DNA from 3 places in the Streptococcus sp. 151470009-6 genome. Region 3 is predicted to be linked to each of the others. Evidence: predicted binding sites of a transcription regulator. Region 3 holds the regulator's gene; each other region holds the start of a gene.
The links. Region 3 encodes Rex, which represses fermentation and respiration genes when NADH is low (regulators of the CRP and FNR family bind a similar motif). Its sites were predicted from a motif close to TTGTGAANTANTTCACAA; they were not measured.
Positions count from the first base shown of each region.

Region 1: a site for Rex is predicted at 5,724-5,741, ahead of adhE (bifunctional acetaldehyde-CoA/alcohol dehydrogenase). Genes of this name have one in related genera too.
Region 2: a site for Rex is predicted at 4,123-4,140, ahead of ACUW6H_RS03225 (formate/nitrite transporter family protein). Genes of this name have one in related genera too.

Region 1 covers NZ_JBSEZF010000008.1:29,898-38,319, reverse strand. Annotated here, with positions in the region: gene ACUW6H_RS09250 (ABC transporter permease) at 1-1,165, opposite strand, end outside; gene ACUW6H_RS09245 (ABC transporter ATP-binding protein) at 1,134-1,817, opposite strand; gene ACUW6H_RS09240 (XRE family transcriptional regulator) at 1,993-2,913, opposite strand; gene adhE (bifunctional acetaldehyde-CoA/alcohol dehydrogenase) at 3,038-5,689, opposite strand; gene ACUW6H_RS09230 (MORN repeat-containing protein) at 5,986-6,399, opposite strand; gene ACUW6H_RS09225 (low molecular weight protein-tyrosine-phosphatase) at 6,386-6,829, opposite strand; gene yajC (preprotein translocase subunit YajC) at 6,878-7,198, opposite strand; gene tkt (transketolase) at 7,316-8,422, opposite strand, start outside.
Region 2 covers NZ_JBSEZF010000001.1:604,689-613,110, reverse strand. Annotated here, with positions in the region: gene ACUW6H_RS03240 (L-lactate dehydrogenase) at 1-561, opposite strand, end outside; gene gyrA (DNA gyrase subunit A) at 755-3,223, shown strand; gene ACUW6H_RS03230 (class A sortase) at 3,223-3,978, shown strand; gene ACUW6H_RS03225 (formate/nitrite transporter family protein) at 4,162-4,959, shown strand; gene ACUW6H_RS03220 (O-acetylhomoserine aminocarboxypropyltransferase/cysteine synthase family protein) at 5,110-6,390, shown strand; gene ACUW6H_RS03215 (DUF2130 domain-containing protein) at 6,485-7,759, shown strand; gene truB (tRNA pseudouridine(55) synthase TruB) at 7,770-8,422, shown strand, end outside.
Region 3 covers NZ_JBSEZF010000001.1:483,230-491,651, forward strand. Annotated here, with positions in the region: gene ACUW6H_RS02430 (cysteine desulfurase family protein) at 1-698, shown strand, start outside; gene ACUW6H_RS02435 (DUF1831 domain-containing protein) at 703-1,050, shown strand; gene ACUW6H_RS02440 (DUF4649 family protein) at 1,057-1,272, shown strand; gene ACUW6H_RS02445 (redox-sensing transcriptional repressor Rex) at 1,355-1,996, shown strand; gene ACUW6H_RS02450 (gamma-glutamyl-gamma-aminobutyrate hydrolase family protein) at 2,012-2,701, shown strand; gene radC (RadC family protein) at 2,698-3,378, opposite strand; gene pcrA (DNA helicase PcrA) at 3,421-5,712, opposite strand; gene ACUW6H_RS02465 (formate--tetrahydrofolate ligase) at 5,915-7,585, opposite strand; gene coaB (phosphopantothenate--cysteine ligase) at 7,817-8,422, shown strand, end outside.

The DNA.
Region 1 (8,422 bases), on a different contig from region 3:
AGATTGATGGATAGAAATGGTGAACAATAACATTCGCTAGACTACCTATCCCTTGAGCAATGATGAAAGCTATAAACAAGGCAATTCCTACAATCCAAAGAGCTTCGTAGATAAAGATTCCTTTCACATCTCTATTTTGATAGCCAACAGCCTTCATGACACCGATTTCCTTAGAACGTTGCATGATATTGATATAAATGATGATGCCTATCATAACTGCTGCCACCACAATCGCTTGTGAAGAAAGCACAATCAGTAATCCCTGGATGACACGAATAAAGGTAATCACAATATCAAGAACAGCCTGTTGAGAAAGAACTGTGTACTTCTTATTTTTCTGCAATTCTTCTGTTACTGTTTTCGTACGAGATGGGTCTTTAAGCTCCAAAATAAAATAGGATACGGCCTTTGTGAATTCAGCTTCTTTTAAAATCGTTTCCATCTGCTTGGAAGCCATAAAACTATTACTATCCTCTGTATCATCTTCGTCATTGATGACACGCACAATATGAGTCTGAAAACCTGCCAACTTGCTACCTTCAGCAGCATTTTCTACAATGCTTGCCGATACTGGTTTGCCAATCACATCACTAGTCGTCAGATTGTTCCCGGTTTGTTCATTCCAATTTTTGAGCAAACTCATCGGAATCGTCAATCCCTGCTCGTTAACATCCGTATAAAGAGAGCCTGCTAGCACTTTTTCTTTTTCATTGCTACTAACAGAAATACTTGTATCTTCATATAAACTCACGATTTGAGCATAAGAAGGCAGGGCTTGGCTAAAATCCACTTCGTGTCCGTCTATGCTGATCTTTGACATGGTCATACCAAAAGGACTCTCTAGATATTTAATATTTTCTTTCCCAATCGTATCTGTGATGTAGTTCTTATCATCTTGGTTTAGAAAACCTCTTCCAGCAACACTAGAATTCAGTGCAATCTGAACTTGGGAAGGAAGCTTGCCTCCGTTGGTATTTTCATCAATCATCGAAATCAAGGCATTTCCTAAACCAAAAGAAATCAACACGCCTACAAAACCAATCGAGGTTGCTACTGCAATCAACAAGTTACGCCACTTTCTTTCTAAAAAGTTACTTAAAGAAAGTTTGAATTTGTTTTTAAAGGACAATCCTTTATTTTTTGACTTCTTCAACGACTTCACCATCCTTCATTTTGATAATCACATCTGCGTATTCAGTAACCTCTGGGTTATGAGTAACAATCAGTACTGTTTTCCCAGCTTGGGCCAAACTTTTGAACACTTCCAAAACCATCTCCTGAGATTGAGAATCGAGTGATCCAGTCGGCTCATCAGCTACAATCATATCTGGTTGGTTTACCAGAGCACGTGCAATGGCTACACGTTGCTTTTGCCCACCAGAAAGCTGTTTTACATTCTTAGCCATAAAAGGCTCCATCCCTAGACTATGAAGTTGCTCCTGAGCGATCCTTGTCATTTCTTTATCCGATAAATCTTTGACATAGAGAGGCAACTTGACATTATCCAGAACCGATTGATGGGGGATGAGATTGAAGTTTTGAAAGACAAACCCAATGTTGTCTTTGCGAAATTGAGTCAATTCAATCTCCGATAGTTCTCTGAGAGACTCCCCTTTAAAATCTAAAACTCCCTCGTACTCCCTATCAAGACCACTGATGATATTCAGTAGACTGGTTTTGCCACAGCCTGACGGACCATAAATCGCTGTAATTTTCCCTTCAGAAATCTGCAGGTTAATATTTCTTAGAGCCTGTTCTTTATGTTTGCCGTCCAAAGCGTAAAATTTTGAAATATTTTTCATGGATAAAATAGACATTATAATCTCCTTTAATCACTTGTGTTATCGTGTACCGATACAAACTAAAATAAACAATGCTAATATAAATTAATCTAACAGAATCAGATTCAAAAAAATTCCTTCTTTTTTCGAATCCATTGTAACAAAAAAGCGACATTTCCCCAATGACAGAAATGTCACTCCTATAAACCCTTTAACGATATCTTTCTAGATCCTCCGTCCATTCATTGTCTAAACTAACGATTAACTTCTCATTGCCAAACATCCTTGCCATCATTTTTGCTTCTTCATACTTTTGTTTGGCTGTTTCATAATCCGTCTGAATATAATATTTCCACTCCACCATCAAGACAATCGGTTGTTTTTGAAAATCTCGTGTTTTTTGCCCTATTTTATTTAAGGTCTCGACTGCCCTCTTAAAATAATGAAGCAACCCCATAATCTCTATACAAGCTAAAGAAGCTAACAAGGAGTCTCTAAGTAAGTCCAAACAATCGAACTCTATCTTATCAACCTGAGAACTTAATTTGTCATGAAAATAAAGAATGGTTTCATGCTCAGATTCTTCTATCTCACCCACATTTAAACCATCCATTAACTGACAGTTGAAATACAGTCTCAATTTCAACAAGTCCTCGGCCTTATATACATCTCTGGATAGTAAGTCTCGTAAACCATTCTCAAGCACACTATCACCATACAAGGAATTACCAGTCGCTCTCACTGCATCTATAGCTTGAAGACAATCCACTACCACTTTCTCATCACGTGGCAAATCATCATAAAAATATTCAAAAATCTCATCAAAATATTCTTCCTTCTGTTCCTGTAACTCTTTATCTCCATAGTCAGGATGATGAAGAAGAAAGTATTTTAATTCTTGGTAACGCTTGGGTAATTCCTTATAGTCTGGCATCAGAATATAGGTTGGAATATCTAGCCTATTCGCTATATATTCTAGTGTTTTTATCGTAGGACGAAATTCTCCTTTTTCGATGCGGACCAACTGACGGACTGACAATTCTGACTCATCCCCACAAAAAACTGGACGACTAAGACCCTTCTTCTCTCTAAGAAGCCGTACCTTCTCTCCTAATTCATTCACTTGTCCCATGTCTTCCTCACAATGCCATAAAAATGTTTGATGTTCAAATAAATATATGCGCTTATTATACCATTTTTCAAAAAAATGTACAAAAAAGAGACAGGATTTCTCCTGTCTCTAGGCTGATAAACGATTATTTACGACGTCCTGGACGTTCTGCATAACCATAGTAAGCATCTGCCATGATTTCTTCCATGTCAGCTACCATTGGCAAGCGTGGGTTAGCAGGTGAACATTGATCTTCATAAGCAAGCAAGGCAATTTCATGCAAGCTGTCTTTCCAAGCTTTTTCATCAATTCCTTGATCCTTGAAGTTCATCTTGATACCTACTGCAACACCAAGTTCGTAAACAGCTTTAGCGTATGCTTCAACTGCTTCTTCTGGAGTTGAGTGAGGCAAGCCAAGCATTTTCGCGATGTCTTGGAATTTCTCATCAGCTTTCCAGTAGTTGTATTTAGGCCATGTAGTTGTCTTAGATGGACGAGTTCCGTTGTAACGGATAACATATGGAAGCAAGATTGCGTTTGTACGTCCGTGAACAGTATGGTGAACACCACCAATCTTGTGGGCCATTGAGTGGCTCATACCAAGGAAGGCGTTGGCGAAGGCCATACCAGCCATTGTAGACGCATTGTGCATTTTCTCACGAGCTTCTGGGTCAGCTGTCTTAACTGATTTTTCCAACCATTCAAAGACAAGTTTGATTGTTTGAAGCGCAATACCGTCTGTGTAGTCGTTAGCGAAGTTTGAAGTGTAGGCTTCAGTAGCGTGTGTCAAGACGTCCATACCTGTATCAGCAGCGATAAAGTCTGGAACTGATTCAACCAAAGCAGGGTCAACAATCGCAATAGTTGGTGTCAATGAGTAGTCAGCCAATGGGTATTTGCGGTTGTTTTTCTTGTCAGAGATAACGGCAAATGGTGTTACTTCTGAACCTGTACCTGAAGTTGTTGGGATACCGATGTACTTCGCTTTCTTACCAAGTGATGGGAAGCGGAAGGCACGTTTACGGATATCCATGAATTTTTGAACCAAGTCACGGAAGTCGATTTCTGGTTGTTCGTAGAAGAGCCACATCACTTTCGCAGCGTCCATTGGAGAACCACCACCAAGAGCGATAATTGTATCTGGTTCAAATGCTTTCATCACTTCAGCACCACGTTCTACAGTTGTGATGTCTGGATCTGGTTCAACATCTGAGAAGACTTGAATAGTTACACGGTTGCTACGTGCGTTCAATTGATCGATAACACGTTGTACGAAACCGAGTTTTTCGATAGATTTGTCTGTAACAATCAGAACGCGCTCAATATCTTCACATGTTTGAAGGTATTGGATAGAGTTGCGTTCGAAGTAAATTTTTGAAGGAACTTTAAACCATTGCATATTATTTCTACGTTTCCCTACTTTCTTGATGTTTAGAAGGTTAATAGCGCTCACGTTATCACCAACTGAGTTGCGTCCGTATGAACCACATCCAAGTGTCAATGATGGGATGAAGGCATTGTATACGTCACCGATACCACCGAAAGTAGATGGAGAGTTCCAGATAATACGCATAGCTTTGATTTCTGTACCAAAGCGTTTAGCAAGCTCTTCGTCTTTTGTATGGATAGCTGCTGAGTGACCAAGTCCGTTAAACTCAACCATTTGACGAGCTTTTGTAAGACCATCTTCTGTGTCTTCAGCTTTTAGGACAGCAATAACTGGTGACAATTTCTCACGAGTCAATGGTTCTTTTGGTCCTACTTCTGCACATTCTGCAGCCAAGATATTTGTTCCTTCTGGAACGCTGAATCCTGCTTGTTCTGCAATCCATGTAGCTGGTTTACCAACGATGTTGGCATTTAGTTTAGCACCAGCACAGTTTTTGCTGTTTGCTTTAACGCCGAAACAGAATTCTTCAAGAAGTGCTTTTTCTTTTTTGTTTACAAAGTAAGTGTGGTATGATTTGAATTCTTCTACAAATTCGTCATACACTTCTTTATCAATGATAACCGCTTGCTCTGATGCACAGACCATACCATTATCAAAGGATTTAGACATAACGATGTCATGGGCAGCTTGACGAAGGTCGGCAGATTTTTCTACATAGGCAGGAACGTTTCCGGCACCTACCCCAAGAGCTGGTTTCCCACATGAGTAAGCCGCCTTAACCATGGCATTACCACCAGTTGCAAGGATAGTCGCAATACCTTCGTGGTTCATAAGCGCTCCAGTTGCTTCCATAGATGGCTCTGTAATCCATTGAACACAGTTTTCAGGAGCTCCAGCTGCGATTGCCGCATCACGAACGATTTGTGCTGCATGAGCAGAAGATTCTTGAGCTGATGGGTGGAAGGCAAACACGATTGGATTACGTGTTTTCAAAGCAATCAATGATTTGAAAATTGCTGTTGATGTTGGGTTTGTTGTTGGAGTGACACCACACACAACACCGACAGGTTCTGCAATTTTAGTCAATCCTGTAACGGGATCATCTTCGATAACTCCGACAGTTTTAACTCCTCGCATGTTATTCACAACATGTTCACAGGCAAAAAGGTTTTTTGTAGCCTTGTCTTCAAATACACCACGACCAGTTTCTTCAATTGCGTGTTGTGCTAGGATACCGTGCGCATCAAGAGCTGCAACTGAAGCTTTCGCTACGATGTAGTCAACTTGTTCTTGGTTCAACTTGCGCATTTCATCAAGCGCAACCAAAGCTTTTTGTACTAGTCCGTCTACATGCTTTTCAGCAGCGAGTTGTTTTTGCTCAGGTGTTACAGTTTTTTTATCAGCCATATTTTCCTCCATAGCCTTAAAGGATTTAAACCCTTTGTTAATTTTTTCACAAGTTTATTATAACTCTTTTTTCAGACTTTGTAAACAGTTTCATGCAGATTTCACAAAGAAATCTTATTCATTTGTGAAATTATTATCAATGTCGCGGTGCTACGGGATTTTACTCTAATGATTGTGAAATTAGAATAAAAATATTTTTATTTCACAAACTTTTTCTACATTGAGGATTCTTCTCTAACAAGTGTTCTGGTAAGCGCTTTCTTTCCCGTCTGTAAGAATACCCCCTAATCAGGAGGTTATTGTTTTTGTTGGAAAACACCTTGTTTAAAGCTTCCTTCATAGACAACTTCTTGCTCGGTTGTCAATTTCCCTTGACCTTCGGCCTGGCCGTTTACAAAATCGCCTTCGTATTTCCAGCCAGATTTGGACTGGAAGGTTCCTTTACCATTGAAAGCCCCATTATTGAACTCTCCTGTGTATTGGTCCCCGTTTTCAAAGGTCATAGTCCCCTGACCATTCATCTTTCCTCTTACCAAGGTTCCATCATAAACAAGGGCACCATTGTCAAGTGTCAGTACTCCTTTTTTTGGTATGTTTAGTAGAAAAACTGATACGGCACAGATAGCGATTAGAAGAACGCTTGCAATCTCTATACGCGGGCGAGTTAGATATACTCGATATTTTTCGAAGATTTCTTTAAACTTTTCCATTGTCACTCTCATTTTCTAAACGGTCTAACCAGCTTTGGCATCCACTTGTGATGCGCGCATAGGTTTCCTCAAAATCTCCTGTGTACCATGGATCTGGAACACTTTCAGATGCAAAAGCATAGATCTTGTGCTCTTGTTCCTGAGGACACATTTGACGCAAATCTGAAACGTTTGAAGCATCCATACCGATAATATAATCAAACGACTCAAAGTCATCTCTGCTAATCTGAAGCGATGTTTTGTCTTTGTCATAAGGAATCTGATACTGCTGGAAAATCCCTTGCGTTCCCTTATGAATCGGATTGCCATGTTCCCAAGACGAAGTTGCACGACTCTCAACTTGATAATCACTCGTCATGGACTTCATCACAAACTCTGCCATAGGACTGCGGCAAATATTTCCTAAGCACACAAATACTATTTTTTTCATCCCTTTTCCTCTCATATCATAGAAAAACGGGAGTGATAGGATCCCGTTTTATTCTTCGATTGCTCCACTTTCGTCGATAACTGCTCCTTCTGGTGTCACAGCTTCTTTGAGTGGCAACACTGTCTTGATAGCAGCTAATTCAAAAGTCAAATAAACACCATCTACGTCCAGTACGATTGTTCGTTTCTCAGTATCTACTTCATCCACTGTTCCGTAGAGTCCACCGATTGTGATCACTTCATAGCCTTTTTGAAGCTTGTTCAAGCTTTCCATACGCTTTTGAGCTTGTTTCTTTTGAGAACGTTGCATAAAGAACATCAAGGCAAACATCCCTACAAGCATGATAAAAAAAGTAATATTTGGATTCATTGTTTTCTCCTTTGTATTTTACATAGAACTACTATATCAAATTTCAGCTACTTTTACAAGGTTGTACCTTGTTTTTATGGTTATAAAAAATCAGAGTTTTCACTCTGATTTTTGTGATTATTTCAAGTTTTGAACAACTTTGACTAGATTTTCAACTGTAAATCCGTACTCTGCCAATACTTTTGGTGCTGGGGCAGATGCTCCAAAGGTATCAATACCGAGAACTGCACCATCAAGACCAACATATTTGTACCAGTTTTGAGTTGCTCCCATTTCGACTGCAACACGACGGCGGACTGCATTTGGAAGGATTTCTTCCTTGTAAGCTGCATCTTGTGCGTCAAAGACATCTGTAGATGGCATGCTAACTACGCGGACTTTTGCACCTTGACCAGCCAATTCTTTGGCAGCTGCGACAGCGAGATTTACCTCAGAACCTGTTGCAATCAAGATCGTGTCAAAGTCAGCTGCATTTTCATAGACAACATAGGCACCTTTCGCAACCTTGTCGAAGTCTGTTCCCTCTTCAACAGTCAAGTTTTGACGTGTCAAGACAAGGGCAGTTGGTGTCTTTTCGCTTGTCACTGCAAGGTACCAAGCTGCTTGAGTTTCACGCGCATCTGCTGGGCGGAAAACATTGAGATTTGGCATAGCACGAAGACCTGCTAGGTGTTCAACTGGTTCGTGAGTTGGACCATCTTCACCAACCGCAATAGAGTCATGGGTGAAGACATAAGTCACAGGAAGTCCTTGTAAGGCTGACAAACGGACAGCTGCTTTCACATAGTCAGAGAAGACAAAGAAAGTACCACCGTATACACGAAGTCCACCATGAAGGGCCATCCCGTTCAAAATCGTTCCCATTGCAAATTCACGAACACCAAACTGAATGTTGCGGTTCAAGCGATTGGCATCATCTTGAAGTCCGTCAGTCTTGATATAAGTCATGTTTGAGTGAGCGAGGTCAGCGGATCCACCTAAGAAGGTTGGCAACTTAGTCGCCACAACATTCAAGGCATCTTGGCTTGAATTACGAGTTGCTTGAGAGAAGCCGTTTTCTAAGGCTGGGAAGTCTGCTGGAGTTACCTCAACTGGGTCGCGTCCGTCTATGATGGCTTCTACTTCTACAGCCAGTTCTGGATGAGCCTCTTTATAATCAGCAACTAATTTTGTCCAAGCTTGATAAGCTGATGCGCCACGATCTGCAACATTTTCTTTGAAATC
Region 2 (8,422 bases), 120 kb from region 3:
AGCGAATTCTGAGTCACCGTGTTCACCCATGATGTAGGCATGGACTGAACGAGCGTCAACACCGATTGTTTCAGCAAGTGCTTGACGGAAACGAGCTGAGTCAAGAGAAGTACCAGAACCGATAACGCGTTCTTTAGGGAATCCAGAGAATTTCCAAGTTGAGTAAGTCAAAATGTCAACTGGGTTAGCTGCTACAAGGAAGATACCATCGAAACCAGAAGCAACAACTTGCTCAACGATTGATTTGTTGATTGCAAGGTTTTTACCTACAAGGTCAAGACGAGTTTCACCTGGCTTTTGAGGAGCACCAGCAGTGATAACTACAAGGTCAGCGTCAGCACAGTCTTCGTATTTTGCAGCGTAGATTTTTTTAGGTGAAGTGAAGGCAAGGGCATGGCTAAGGTCTTCTGCGTCACCAACCGCTTTTTCAAACAATTGAGGAATTTCAATGATTCCAAGCTCTTGTGCAATTCCTTGGGTAACAAGCGCGAAAGCATAAGATGAACCTACGGCACCGTCACCGACAAGGATCACTTTTTTGTGTTGTTTAGTAGAAGTCATTTTCTAAACATCTCCTTCAATTTTTTTAGGGAATTCCCCAGATATTTTCATTCTATCACTTTTAAAAAGCTTTGTCACGGAAATGCCTTCTTGTTCTTGATGTAAACGTTTTAGTGATTTCCAAAGACTGAAATGATCTACACTTTATGGTATAATATATCTAGTTACTAATTGTGAAATGAGGCATTTATTAATGCAGGATAAAAACTTAGTGAATGTTAATCTGACAAAGGAGATGAAGACCAGCTTTATCGACTACGCCATGAGTGTTATCGTAGCGCGTGCTCTTCCTGATGTTCGAGATGGCTTAAAACCAGTTCACCGTCGTATTCTATACGGAATGAATGAACTAGGTGTTACTCCAGATAAACCCCATAAAAAATCAGCCCGTATTACAGGGGATGTCATGGGTAAATACCACCCTCACGGAGACTCGTCTATTTATGAGGCTATGGTTCGTATGGCTCAGTGGTGGAGCTATCGTTACATGCTCGTTGATGGGCATGGAAACTTTGGTTCTATGGACGGGGACGGTGCTGCCGCACAGCGTTATACTGAGGCACGTATGAGCAAGATTGCTCTGGAAATGCTTCGTGATATCAATAAAAACACGGTTGATTTTGTAGACAACTACGATGCCAATGAACGTGAACCCTTGGTTTTGCCAGCTCGTTTTCCAAACCTTTTGGTCAATGGGGCAACTGGGATTGCCGTAGGGATGGCTACCAACATTCCTCCTCACAACCTAGGTGAAACCATTGATGCCGTGAAGCTAGTCATGGACAATCCAGATGTGACTACTAAGGACTTGATGGAAGTCTTGCCTGGTCCAGACTTTCCAACGGGTGCCCTTGTTATGGGGAAATCAGGTATTCATAAGGCCTACGAAACTGGTAAAGGCTCCATTGTTCTTCGTTCTCGTACTGAAATCGAAGAAACTAAAACTGGCCGTGAACGAATTGTTGTAACGGAATTTCCTTACATGGTCAACAAAACCAAGGTCCATGAACATATTGTTCGTTTGGTTCAGGAAAAACGGATTGAGGGCATTACAGCAGTACGTGATGAATCCAACCGCGAAGGGGTTCGTTTCGTGATCGAAGTGAAACGCGATGCCTCTGCAAATGTTATCCTCAACAATCTCTTCAAGATGACCCAGATGCAAACCAACTTTGGTTTCAATATGCTGGCAATTCAAAATGGCGTACCAAAGATTTTGTCCCTTCGTCAAATTTTGGATGCTTATATCGAACACCAAAAAGAAGTGGTTGTGCGTCGTACACGTTTTGACAAGGAAAAAGCAGAAGCGCGTGCTCACATCTTAGAAGGTCTTCTAATTGCGCTAGATCATATCGACGAAGTGATTCGTATTATCCGTGCAAGTGAAACAGATGCCGAAGCACAAGCTGAGTTGATGAGCAAGTTTAAGCTTTCAGAGCGTCAAAGTCAGGCAATCCTTGATATGCGTCTTCGTCGTTTGACAGGATTGGAACGTGATAAGATTCAGTCTGAGTATGATGAATTGATTGCCTTGATTGCAGATTTGGCAGATATTCTTGCCAAACCAGAACGTGTGGCGCAAATCATCAAAGAGGAATTGGATGAAGTTAAACGCAAGTTTGGTGACAAACGTCGTACCGAGTTGATGGTCGGAGAAGTCTTGACACTTGAGGACGAAGACTTGATTGAGGAGACGGATGTCTTGATTACCCTTTCAAACAAGGGTTACATCAAACGTCTGGACCAAGGTGAGTTCACTGCCCAAAAACGTGGTGGTCGTGGAGTCCAAGGTACTGGCGTTAAGGATGATGACTTTGTGCGTGAGTTGGTTTCAACCAGTACCCATGATCATCTGCTCTTCTTTACTAATAAAGGACGTGTCTACCGCCTTAAAGGTTATGAAATCCCAGAATATGGTCGTACAGCCAAGGGCTTGCCAGTTGTCAATCTTTTGAAGTTGGACGAAGGCGAAAGCATTCAGACCATCATCAATGTTGATTCTGAGCGTAGTGATGATGCTTATCTCTTCTTCACAACTCGTCACGGTGTCGTGAAGAGAACCAGTGTCAAAGAATTTGCAAATATTCGTCAAAATGGACTTAAGGCCTTGAATCTCAAGGATGAGGATGAGTTGATCAATGTCTTGCTGACAGAAGAAGATACCGATATCATCATTGGTACCAAGTTTGGTTATTCTGTTCGCTTTAATCAGTCAGCTGTTCGTGGCATGAGCCGTATCGCGACAGGTGTCCGAGGAGTCAATCTTCGTGAAGGAGATACAGTAGTTGGCGCAAGTGTTATTACTGACCAGGATGAGGTCCTTATCATCACTGAAAAAGGTTATGGTAAGCGTACCCTTGCTACTGAATACCCTACTAAAGGCCGTGGTGGTAAAGGAATGAAGACTGCCAATGTTGCTGAGAAGAATGGTCCTCTTGCAGGCCTCCTCACTGTTAAAGGTGATGAAGACCTAATGATTATCACGGATACAGGGGTCATGATTCGAACAAACGTTGCCAATATTTCACAAACAGGACGCTCAACTATGGGAGTTAAGGTGATGCGTCTAGACCAAGATGCTAAGATTGTGACCTTTACAACGGTTGCTGCGGCAGAAAAAGAAGAAGTTGGGACTGAAATTGAAACAGAAGGTGAAGCATAATGTCTCATAGAAGAACGAAAAATAAAAAGAGTAAGAAGAATAAGCGCAGAAATCTATTTATCAATATTTTAGCGGGTTTCTTAATTCTTCTTTCCCTAGCCTTGATTTTTAATTCAAAGATTCGTGATCTCTTTTTGGTCTGGAATACCAATAAATATCAAGTCAATCAGGTTACTAAAGAAAATATAGATGAAAATCTAAAAACCGAAGGAAATTTTGATTTTGACTCTGTTAAGTCTATTTCATCTGAAGCTGTATTGGCTTCACAATGGGATGCCCAAAAGCTTCCAGTTATTGGTGGTATTGCTATTCCTGAAGTAGAGATTAACCTACCTATTTTCAAAGGGTTGGATAATGTAAACTTGTTCTACGGAGCAGGGACCATGAAACCCAATCAAAAAATGGGAGAAGGCAACTATTCTCTAGCCAGTCACCATATCTTTACTGCTGAAAATGCGAGCCAGATGCTCTTCTCACCTTTGGTCAATGCCAAAGCAGGTATGAAAATTTACCTGACAGATAAGGACAAGGTTTATACCTATGAGATTACTGAAGTTAAACGTGTCACACCTGACCGAGTAGATGAAATCGAAGACCGTGATGGAGTGAAAGAAATCACCTTGGTAACCTGTGTAGACTACAATGAAACCGAACGAATTATTGTGAAAGGTATTTTTAAAGAATCAAAAGCTTATTCGGATACATCTGAAGATATTTTGAAAGCCTTTAATAAACCATATAAACAACGTTATTAAGAATGAATGAACCAGTGAAGTGCTATTTCACTGGTTTTTTATGTCAACAAATAGAATCAAAATAGTTCTTATGAAAAAGGATAAGAAGGCTTAGGATAAATATTTTAGAATTTTACAGAAAACGCTTTCTAGAAAACAAGAATTATGTTATAATTATCACAAATAAAAGTTTAGGAGTTTTTTATGGTCTCTTCAGAATTTATTTCAAAGATTGAATTTGCTTGCAAGAAGAAAGAAAGTCTTTATAGCCAAAGTAAGTTTAAGTATGCGATTCGTTCCATGTTTGCAGGTGCTTTTCTAACATTTAGTACGGCTGCGGGCGCAGTTGGGGCTGACTTGATTAATAAGATCGCACCAGGCAGTGGACGTTTTCTTTTCCCATTTGTTTTTGCTTGGGGATTGGCCTACATTGTTTTCTTGAATGCTGAATTGGTCACTTCAAACATGATGTTCCTAACCGCGGGCAGTTTTTTGAAGAAAATTTCTTGGAGAAAAACAGCTGAGATTCTACTTTACTGTACCTTCTTCAACCTCATTGGTGCTCTTATAGCAGGTTGGGGCTTTGCCCACTCAGCAGCCTATGCAAATCTAACACATGATAGCTTCATTTCAGGAGTTGTAGAGATGAAGTTAGGTCGTTCCAATGAGCTAGTCTTGCTTGAGGGTATTTTAGCCAATATCTTTGTAAACATTGCCATTCTTTCATTCGTTTTGGTGAAAGACGGTGGAGCCAAACTATGGCTTGTTTTGTCAGCAATTTACATGTTTGTATTCTTAACAAACGAACACATTGCTGCGAACTTTGCTTCTTTTGCGATTGTTAAGTTCAGTGTAGCAGCAGATTCCATTGCTAACTTTGACATACCTAATATTCTTCGTCACTGGGGTGTAACCTTTGTCGGAAACTTTATCGGAGGAGGTCTCTTGATGGGCTTACCATACGCCTTCCTCAATAAAAACGAAGATACTTATGTCGATTAAAGAAATGAGCACGAGTTAATCGTGCTTTTTTGTTTGATGTGTATGACTAGTCATAGTTGTTCCTTATATCAAAATATAGAAAAACTGTATTGGAAAAGGCTAACCCAAGATGATACAATATACCTAATGAAGCTATTTGGAGGTCGTCTTATGACTCGTGATTTTAAATTTGAAACCCTACAATTACATGCTGGACAAGTAGTTGATCCAGCGACCAAGTCTCGTGCAGTACCGATTTATCAAACAACATCCTTCGTTTTTGATGACACGCAGGAAGGTGCAGATCTGTTTGCATTGAGAAAACCAGGCAATATCTATACTCGTATCACAAATCCCACAACAGCAGCCTTTGAGGAAAGAATCGCTGCCCTTGAAGGTGGTGTTGGAGCACTAGCGACAGCATCAGGTATGGCTGCTGTAACCTACACTATTTTGGCGCTTGCTCACGCAGGTGACCATGTGGTGGCTGCGTCAACTATTTACGGTGGGACCTTCAACCTCTTGAAAGAAACCCTTCCTCGTTATGGGATTACAACAACCTTTGTGGATGTGGATAATTTGGAGGAAGTTGAAGCAGCTATCGGTGACAATACCAAACTTGTCTTGATTGAAACCTTGGGGAATCCCTTGATTAACATTCCTGACTTGGAAAAATTGGCTGAGATTGCGCATAAACACCAGATTCCTCTCGTTTCAGACAACACTTTTGCCACACCATATTTGATTAACGTTTTCTCTCACGGTGTAGATATTGCCATTCACTCAGCAACTAAGTTTATTGGTGGGCATGGTACGACTATTGGCGGTGTCATCGTGGACAGTGGTCGTTTTGATTGGGAAGCGTCAGGGAAATTCCCTCAATTTGTTGAGGAAGATCCGAGCTACCATAACTTGAGCTATACTCGCGATGTTGGGGCAGCAGCCTTTATTATCGCTGTTCGTGTTCAATTGCTTCGTGATACAGGTGCTGCCTTGTCACCATTTAATGCCTTTCTCTTGCTCCAAGGGCTTGAAACTCTCTCTCTTCGTGTGGAACGCCATGTGCAAAATGCAGAGAAAATTGTTGATTTCCTTGTTAACCATCCTAAGGTAGAAAAAGTAAACTATCCAAAACTAGCAGACAGTCCTTACCATGCCTTGGCTGAGAAATATTTGCCAAAAGGTGTTGGTTCAATCTTTACCTTCCATGTCAAAGGTGGAGAAGCAGAAGCTCGCAGGGTGATTGATAATTTGGAAATCTTCTCTGACCTTGCAAACGTAGCAGATGCCAAATCCCTTGTGGTCCATCCAGCGACAACCACTCACGGTCAGTTGTCAGAAAAAGATCTAGAAGCGGCAGGTGTCACACCAAACCAAATCCGCTTGTCGATCGGTCTTGAAAATGTAGAGGATTTGATTGAAGATTTGCGCTTAGCCTTGGAAAAAATTTAAAGTAAAAGATATCAACAGTGGGTTTCGACTCACTGTTTTTGATTTTCCCTCAAGCATGATATAATGGTTACAGAAGTCTAGAAAGAGGAAAGTTATGAACGAAATCAAATGCCCCAACTGTGGGGAAGTCTTTACAGTAAATGAGAGTCAGTATGCTGAACTTTTATCCCAAGTGAGAACGGCTGAGTTTGATAAGGAATTGCACGATCGAATGAAGCAGGAGCTGGCCTTAGCTGAGCAGAAGGCTATGAATGAGCAACAGTCTAAACTAGCTCAAAAAGACCAAGAAATTGCGCAATTGCAGAGTCAAATCCAAAACTTTGATACAGAGAAAGAGTTGGCCAAGAAAGAAGTTGAACAGACAAGCCATGAGGCTTTATTAGCTAAGGACAAGGAAGTGCAGGCCTTGGAAAACCAACTGGCTACCTTGCGTTTGGAGCATGAAAATCAACTGCAAAAGACCCTTTCTGACCTAGAAAAAGAACGGGATCAAGTTAAAAATCAGCTCCTTTTGCAAGAAAAGGAAAATGAGTTGTCTCTGGCCTCAGTCAAGCAAAATTACGAAGCCCAGCTCAAGGCTGCTAGTGAACAAGTCGAATTTTACAAGAATTTCAAAGCCCAACAATCCACAAAAGCTATCGGGGAAAGTCTGGAACAGTATGCGGAGAGTGAGTTCAATAAGGTTCGCAGTTTTGCCTTTCCAAATGCCTACTTTGAGAAGGATAACAAGGTCTCTGCGCGAGGATCTAAGGGGGACTTTATCTTCCGTGATTTTGATGAAAATGGTCTAGAATTCATTTCCATCATGTTTGAAATGAAAAACGAAGCGGATGGGACGGAGAAGAAGCATAAGAATGCAGATTTTTACAAGGAATTGGACAAGGACCGTCGGGAAAAGAACTGCGAGTATGCGGTTTTAGTGACCATGTTAGAAGCAGATAACGATTACTTTAACACGGGTATCGTGGATGTCAGTCATGAGTATGAAAAGATGTATGTCGTCCGACCTCAATTCTTTATCCAGTTGATTGGGCTTTTGAGAAATGCGGCTCTTAATTCTCTCAAATACAAGCAAGAGTTGGCCTTAGTCCGGGAGCAAAATATTGATATTACGCATTTTGAAGAAGACTTGGATGCCTTCAAAGTAGCTTTTGCCAAAAACTACAACTCTGCTTCAACCAACTTTGGTAAAGCAATCGATGAAATCGATAAGGCCATCAAACGGATGGAAGAGGTCAAGAAATTCCTAACCACATCCGAAAACCAACTCCGCCTTGCAAACAACAAGCTAGAAGATGTTTCCGTTAAAAAATTGACCCGCAAAAATCCAACAATGAAAGCAAAGTTTGAAGCGCTGAAGGGGGAATAGAAAGCAACACATGAACGGTATTATCAACTTAAGAAAAGAAGCGGGGATGACCTCGCATGATGCGGTTTTTAAACTGCGTAAGATTTTGGGAACTAAGAAAATCGGTCATGGTGGGACCTTGGATCCGGATGTGGTGGGTGTTTTGCCTATTGCGGTGGGCAAGGCAACCCGCATGGTCGAGTTTATGCAGGATGAGGGCAAGGTCTACGAGGGGGAGATTACTATCGGCTATTCAACGACGACCGAGGATGCCAGTGGGGAAGTGGTCGCAGAGACACCTGTTTTGTCGCCATTGGATGAAAAGCTTGTCGATGAAGCGATTGCGAGTCTGACTGGGCCTATTACTCAGATTCCCCCTATGTATTCGGCTGTCAAGGTTAATGGTCGCAAGCTTTATGAGTATGCGCGTGCTGGTCAGGAAGTAGAGCGCCCAGAACGTCAGGTAACAATCTATAGTTTTGAAAGAACGAGCCCCATTTTTTATGATGGGTATCTTGCACGCTTTACTTTTCGTGTAAAATGCAGTAAGGGAACCTATATCCGTACCTTGTCTGTTGACTTGGGAGAGAAGCTGGGCTATGCAGCTCATATGTCCCATTTGACACGGACGAGTGCAGCCGGTTTAGAACTGGAAGATGCTCTTACCTTGGACGAAATTGCTGC
Region 3 (8,422 bases):
TCCTCGTTTCTACCATGTATGCTAATAATGAAACTGGGAGTCTCTTGCCTATCGCTGAGATTGGACATATTTTAAAAGACCATCCTGCTGCTTATCATGTAGATGCTGTACAAGCCATCGGGAAGATTCCTATCCATCCAGAAGAATTAGGAATTGATTTCCTCAGTGCTTCTGCCCACAAATTCCATGGACCAAAGGGAATTGGCTTTCTTTACTCTTCGACTGTAGATTTTGATTCCTACCTTCACGGTGGGGACCAAGAGCAAAAAAAACGAGCCGGAACAGAAAACCTTGCTGCCATTGTAGGTATGATTGCTGCTCTCAAAGAAGATCTGGATTATCAAGCTGATCATTACCAAAAACTAAGCACACTTAAAGCTACTTTTTTAGAAGAGATTGCCGATTTAGACTACTATCTCAATGAAAGTCGCAACCAACTGCCTTATGTTTTAAATATCGGTTTTCCTGGCCAGAAAAATGATTTGCTTTTACTTCGGTTAGACCTTGAGGGAATTTCAATTTCAACTGGTTCCGCTTGTACTGCTGGTATTGTGCAAACCAGTCATGTACTCGAAGCTTTCTATGGAGCCGATTCGCCTCGTTTAAAAGAATCTGTCCGTATCAGTCTCTCTCCTCTTAATACTGAGGAAGAACTGAAACAACTCGCACAAACCTTAAAAAATATTATTGGAGATTAAACTAATGGCATTCGAAAAAACCATTAAACTACAAAACTGTCGCTACAACTATACACTTAGTCCAACTGTTAAAAAGTTCACACTAAAAGACAATACTTTCTTTGAAACAAAAGTAGGAAACTACGAACTGACTCGTCTACTTGAGAAAGTACCTAATAGTGGTGAAGGTTTCAAACTAAAAATCATTATCAATAAAGACCTTACAGGTGTTAAACTCAACATTACAGATAAGTCCGGTCTTCGTTTGGTAGATATCTTTAAATCAGATGATCACCATATTCACCAAGAAAAATTCTACTTCCTCATGGATAGTCTTGTGGAACGTGGGATTTTCACTAAAGAGGAAAGATAAGACCTCATGTATCGTCTCACCTACATAGATAGTTACCAAATTGAGCGCATACTTGAATATACCGACTACGATGAACTCATGTTATCCCTGTCAGGATGCGTAACGCTACCAGATACATTTCTGGTAACCTCTTTAACCTTTAATGATAAAGTAATCTACCAAGGTTTAGTCGGAGATCTCTATCGATTTCTATCACAAGTTCATTTTTTAGATAAAAACTAAGAATTTTCTTAGTTTTTTCTTATTTTTGTTGATTTTTTCACAATGATTCTATAAAATAGAAGAATAGAAAGGTTGTGATTTTGTGAAAGAAAAACAGTCTGCTATTCCAAAAGCAACAGCAAAAAGACTCTCACTTTACTATCGAATTTTCAAGAGATTTCATGCAGAAAAAATCGAACGTGCCAACTCTAAACAAATTGCAGAGGCTATCGGTATCGATTCGGCGACCGTCCGTCGTGATTTTTCCTACTTTGGTGAACTAGGAAGACGTGGATTTGGTTATGATGTTAAAAAACTCATGACGTTTTTTGCTGACCTCCTAAATGATAACTCCATCACCAATGTTATGTTGGTTGGGATTGGTAATATGGGGCATGCCCTTCTCCACTACCGCTTCCACGAGCGCAACAAAATGAAGATTATCATGGCCTTTGACCTGGATGACCATCCTGAAGTCGGTACTGAGACTGCTGACGGGATTCCCATCTATGGTATATCTCAAATCAAGGAAAAGATTAAGGACGCAGATGTTAAAACTGCTATCCTAACTGTTCCAAGTGTCAAATCCCAAGAAGTAGCTAACCTCTTGGTAGATGCTGGTGTAAAAGGTATTCTCAGTTTTTCTCCTGTCCACCTGCACCTTCCAAAAGATGTGGTCGTTCAGTACGTTGATTTGACAAGTGAACTCCAAACCCTCCTCTATTTTATGCGGAAAGAGGATTAGAAAGCGAAAGCATTTATGAATAAACCAGTTATTGGGATTACAGGAAATGAAAAAGCTCATCCAGACGATGACATCATGATGAGCTATGCTGCAAAAGGCTTTATTGAAGGAGTCAAGGACGCTGGCGGAATTCCCATTATCCTTCCGATTGGTGACCAAGAAATGGCACATCACTATATTAGCATGATTGATAAACTCATCCTAACTGGTGGGCAAAATGTCGATCCAAAATTCTACGGCCAGCCAAAAACAATTGACAGCGATGACTACCATTTACAAAGGGATATCTTTGAACTAGCTCTTATCAAAGAAGCTATCCAGCAGAAAAAACCGATTTTTTCTGTTTGTCGTGGTACCCAGCTCTTTAATGTTGCCATGGGAGGCACACTTCATCAAGATATCGAAGATCACTGGCAGGATTGTTCCGCTGAGTACACTACCCAGCGACTTCTTACCGAACCAGATACTGTTCTCAGAGAAATTTACGGAGAAATCTCTCATATTAACTCCTTCCACCATCAGAGTATCAAGGATTTGGCTCCAAATTTAAAGGTTGTGGCCTATGATCCCAAGGATAGGATTATCGAGGCAGTCGTAACAACAGATGACATCCCATTTCTCGGCGTCCAATGGCATCCAGAATTTCTATTTGAAAATCGCCCCAAGGACAAAACACTATTTGACTATGTTGTTAATGAACTTTAAATCAGATCCGTTTTTTCACGGTAACTAAAGTAATCCGAGTGCGAGACAATCAGATGGTCCAAGAAAACAATTCCCATCAGTTCACAGGCTTCCTTGACTAACTTGGTTACATGGTCATCATTTCGGCTAGGTGCTACTGCGCCTGAAGGATGATTGTGGACTAAAATAACAGAAGTCGCCATATGCTTGATGGCATAGTGAAGGATTTCCCTCGGTTCAGCAATGCTACGTGTCGCGGATCCGATAAAGATAGTCTGCTGATGAATGATTTGATTTTGAGTATTGAGATAGAGCGCCACTAGGTGCTCTTGTTTTTTATCACCAAGTTCCTGTTGCATTTTTTTAGCTAGCTTTTGACTGCTGAGAATACTTTCCATCTCAAGGGTTTCATGCTTGTGAATGCGATTCCCCAGTTCAATCACTGCTTGTAGTTCAATAGCTTTAATGCGTCCAATACCAGACAGACTCTGCAATTCCTGCAGGGTCATTTTTTTCAAATCAGTTAGACTGTTGAGACTATTCAAGACTTTTTGGGCAATTTCAAAAACATTAGCCTTACGCGTTCCGGTTCTGAGTAGTATAGCTAGCAATTCTTGATTGCTCAGTGCCTCTACTCCTTCTTTAACCAGTCTTTCTCTAGGCAAAAGTGAATCTTCTTGGAATGAAATGCTGTACATAAAAATCCTCCTCACTATATTATTCGTGAGAAGGATGGAAAATTAGATTTTTTTCTCAATTGGTGCCACACTGGCTAGGAGTTTTTTCAGGCCGACTTCTGGGAAATTGATTTTCAGTTCCTGCGTAGCACCACTACCCGAAACTTCAAGGACTGTTCCCTCTCCCCACTTCTTGTGAAGTGCAATATCCCCAATAGACCAGTTGGTATCGCTCGTATCAGTTTTATTTCCAGCTGTATATTGTCCAAACGGGAGACTACTTGACTGGATAGAGCTTGGTGCAGCCTTGCGTTTTCGTTCTTGAAGGGCCTGAGCCAAACTCATACCTTGACCGAAAGCAATCCCACCACTGCTATAAGAAGCCTTAAAACTGGTATTAGCAGGACGAGCTAAGCCTTGATATTCAAGCAAGTCCGAACTGATTTCATTGATGAAACGTGTTGGACGGTTATAGCTTGTACGACCGAAAAGCAATCGAGAGTTGGCATTGGTCAGATAGAGGATCTTTTCAGCACGCGTAATACCGACATAGGCCAAACGGCGCTCTTCTTCCAGCTCATCAGGATCCTCAGCTGCTCGACTAAGAGGAAAGACATTTTCCTCCATCCCGATGATAAAGACGACTGGAAACTCAAGCCCCTTAGCAGCATGCAAGGTCATCAAGGTCACTTCCGATGTTTCCTGACTACCAGAGTCCGTATCCGCAATCAAGGCCAAATCATTCAAGAAACGACTGAGTTTATCTAAACCTGTTTCCTCTTCTTGACTATCAGGATTGTCGTCAAAATTCTTAGTAACAGATAGGAACTCTTCGATGTTCTCAACCCGAGCCTTGCTTTCTAACGTCGCTTGGGCATTAAGAATTTCGACATAACCTGTTTTTTCAAGAACTGCTTCAACCAACTCTGTTATGCTTAATTGGTCTAATTGCTCCCGCAAATCCAAAATCATATTGGCAAAATCCCAGATAGACTGGGCTACTTTCCCTTTGATGCCAGATAACATGATATTGGCTGAAGCGTCTAGCATGGACATGTCTTGCAGGTTTGCAAAATCACGGATTTTCTCAACGGTTCCTGGTCCAATGCCACGTTTAGGCTCGTTGATAATACGCTCAAAACTGATATTGTCACTCAGATTGGCAATGAGGTTAAGATAAGCGATAATGTCACGGATTTCCTTACGACTGTAGAACTTGGTCCCACCAACCATAGTATAAGGGATATTAGACTTGAGGAGGGCCTCCTCAATAGTACGAGATTGCGCATTAGTCCGATAAAGAACTGCAAAGTCTTTGTGAAGAAAGTTTTGGCTACGACCAAGTTCATCAATGGTTTTGGCTACAAAAACAGCCTCATCTTGTTCGTCATTTGCACGATAGTAAATAATCTGCTCCCCATCAGCATTCTGAGTCCAGAGATTCTTAGGACAACGATTTTTATTATTTTTAATGACATCATTGGCGGCTTGGAGAATGGTTTTGGTTGAGCGATAGTTTTCTTCTAACAAGACAACCTTGGCTTTGGGATAGTCTTTCTCAAAATCTAAGATATTTTGCATATCCGCACCACGCCAACCGTAGATGGACTGGTCAGCATCTCCAACTACACAGATATTTTTAAAGCGAGATGCCAAGAGTTTGACTAATTGGTACTGGGCATGGTTGGTATCTTGGTACTCATCCACGTGAATGTATTGGAACTTCTGCTGGTAGTAGGTCAAGACATCAGGATTTTGATCAAAAAGACGCAGGGTCAACATGATTAAATCATCAAAGTCAAGGGACTCAGACTGACGAAGCTCTTTCTGATAGGCTGTGTAACACTGGGCCACGATTTGCGTGTACATATCTCCAGCTTGGGCAGCATAAGCCACATCATCAATCAAGTCATTCTTAGCATTGGAAATAGTCCCCAAAATAGTTCGTTCATTCCATTTTTTAGGGTCCAAGTTTAATTGCTTGAGGATTCGTTTCATGAGGGTTCGCTGTTCACCAGGATCTACAATAGTGAAATTACGATTGTAGCCGATATGATCTGCATCACGACGCAGAATACGAACACACATGGAGTGAAAAGTCGCAATTAGACAGTCTTGAGTAGCTGGATTAAGACCATAAGCACGCTCTTTCATCTCACGCGCAGCCTTGTTGGTAAAGGTAATGGCCAAGATATTCCAAGGATTGACCATTTTTTCATCAATCAAATAAGCAATACGGTGGGTCAAAACACGAGTCTTTCCAGAGCCAGCCCCCGCCATGATTAACAAGGGGCCTTCTGTCGTTTGCACCGCCTCAGCCTGACGGTCATTCATTCCATTCAATAATGCGTTCATCTTCTCTTCCTTACTCTTGAAGTCAATGTTTCTATTATATCAGAAATCAGGGAAAATAGAAACTTTACAGAGAACACTTTGATAAGCCAAATTTTCATCAGTGCTTACAAAACATGTATTTTTCAAATGAAGTTGAGGTTATTCTTTGACAGGAAAAAGAGCTTGGATAGCATTTCCAAACTCTTTTAATATCATCTAAATCTTAGAACAAGCCTAGAACGGTTCCGTCGCTTTCAACATCCATATTGAGAGCTGCAGGTCGTTTTGGAAGTCCGGGCATGGTCATGACATCACCAGTAAGGGCAACGATAAAGCCAGCCCCTAATTTTGGTACCAATTCACGAATGGTAATTTCAAAGTTCTCTGGCGCTCCAAGTGCATTTGGATTGTCTGAGAAACTGTATTGAGTTTTCGCCATACAGATTGGCAATTTATCCCAACCATTTTGAACGATTTGGGCGATTTGCGTTTGAGCTTTCTTTTCAAAGTTGACTTTTGTACCGCGATAGATTTCAGTAACAATCTTTTCGATCTTTTCTTGGACAGAAAGGTCGTTGTCATAAAGGCGAGTATAGTTGGATGGATTTTCAGCAATAGTCTGAACAACCGTTTCGGCAAGCGCTACTCCACCTTCCGCGCCATTGGCCCAGACACTTGCTAGTTCAACTGGTACATCAATAGAAGCACAGAGTTCTTTCAAGGCAGCGATTTCAGCTTCTGTATCAGAAACAAATTCGTTAATCGCGACAACTGCAGGCACTCCAAATTTACGGATGTTCTCAACGTGGCGTTTCAAGTTAGCAAAACCTGCACGGACCGCTTCAACATTTTCTACTGTCAAAGCATCTTTAGCCACCCCACCATTCATCTTAAGGGCACGGAGGGTTGCAACAATGACTACCGCATCTGGAGAAGTTGGCAAGTTTGGTGTCTTGATATCAAGGAATTTCTCAGCTCCAAGGTCCGCACCAAAACCAGCTTCAGTGACTGTATAATCAGCCAAGTGAAGGGCTGTTGTTGTTGCCAAGACAGAGTTACATCCATGAGCGATATTGGCAAATGGACCACCATGTACAAAGGCAGGTGTACCATAAATTGTCTGAACCAAGTTCGGTTTAATAGCATCCTTCAAGATTAGAGCCAAGGCACCTTCAACCTTCAAATCACCTACAGAAACAGGGGTACGGTCATAGCGATAGCCAATAACGATATTCGCCAAACGGCGTTTCAAGTCCTCGATGTCCGTCGCCAAGCACAAAATCGCCATGATTTCAGAAGCAACTGTAATATCAAAACCATCCTCACGTGGAATACCATTTAGAGGACCGCCAAGACCAACAGTCACATGGCGAAGAGCACGGTCGTTCAAGTCCACAACACGCTTCCAAATAATACGACGTTGGTCAATTCCCAGCTCATTTCCTTGGTGCAAGTGGTTGTCAATCAATGCAGAAAGGGCATTGTTAGCAGTTGTAATGGCATGCATATCCCCAGTAAAGTGGAGGTTGATGTCTTCCATTGGCAAAACTTGCGCATAACCACCACCAGCGGCACCACCCTTAATCCCCATTACTGGTCCAAGAGATGGTTCGCGGATAGCAATCATGGTTTTCTTGCCGATTTTGTTTAAGGCATCTGCAAGACCGATGGTAATGGTTGACTTTCCTTCACCCGCTGGTGTTGGATTAATGGCAGTAACCAAGATCAATTTCCCAACAGGATTACTCTCGACTGCACGGACCTTATCAAAACTGAGCTTAGCCTTGTATTTTCCGTACAACTCCAAATCATCGTAAGAAATCCCAAGTTTCTCCACAACATCCACGATTGGCTTTAACTCAATGTTCTGTGCGATTTCAATATCTGTTTTCATAGCAAACTCCTCTAACATCTAATATGATAACTCATTATAACACAAAAAAAGATTTTTCACATACAAAAAGCTTAGTAAAGTTTATAAACATCAAGTTTTAAGTCCAATTTTAGTCATCTTTTCTACTTTTTATAAGTTTTTATAGCCAAAAACTATAATCTTACAGGAAAATTAGATAAAAAAACAAACGCTTTCTTTTGATTCTATTTTATTTTTTGGTACAATAGTCCTATGAAAATTTTAGTTACGTCAGGCGGTACAAGTGAAGCAATCGATAGCGTCCGCTCTATCACGAATCACTCGACTGGTCGCTTGGGGAAAATCATCACCGAAACCCTACTTGCTGCTGGTCATGAGGTTTGTCTGATTACGACTCCTAGTGCTCTTAAGCCAGAACTTCATCCCCATCTAACCATTCTAGAAATCAAAAATACGAATGATCTTCTTTTAGAAATGAAAGAGTGTGTTCAAGATTATCAGGTCTTGATTCATTCGATGGCAGTTTCTGACTACACTCCTATTTATATGACAGGACTAGATGAAGTTAAGACGAGCTCTAATCTGGAAGAATTATTAGATAAGCAAAATAAAGAAGCTAAGATTTCTTCAACTGATGAGGTGCAGGTTTTATTTTTGAAAAAAACACCCAAGATTATCTCCCTAGTCAAAGAGTGGAATCCTTCTATTCATTTGATTGGTTTCAAACTGTTGGTTGATGTTACTGATGATCATCTTATTGAAGTTGCTAGACAGAGTCTTGTCAAGAACCAGGCTGACTTAATCATAGCGAATGATCTTACTCAAATCTCAGCATATCAGCATCGGGCAATCTTTGTT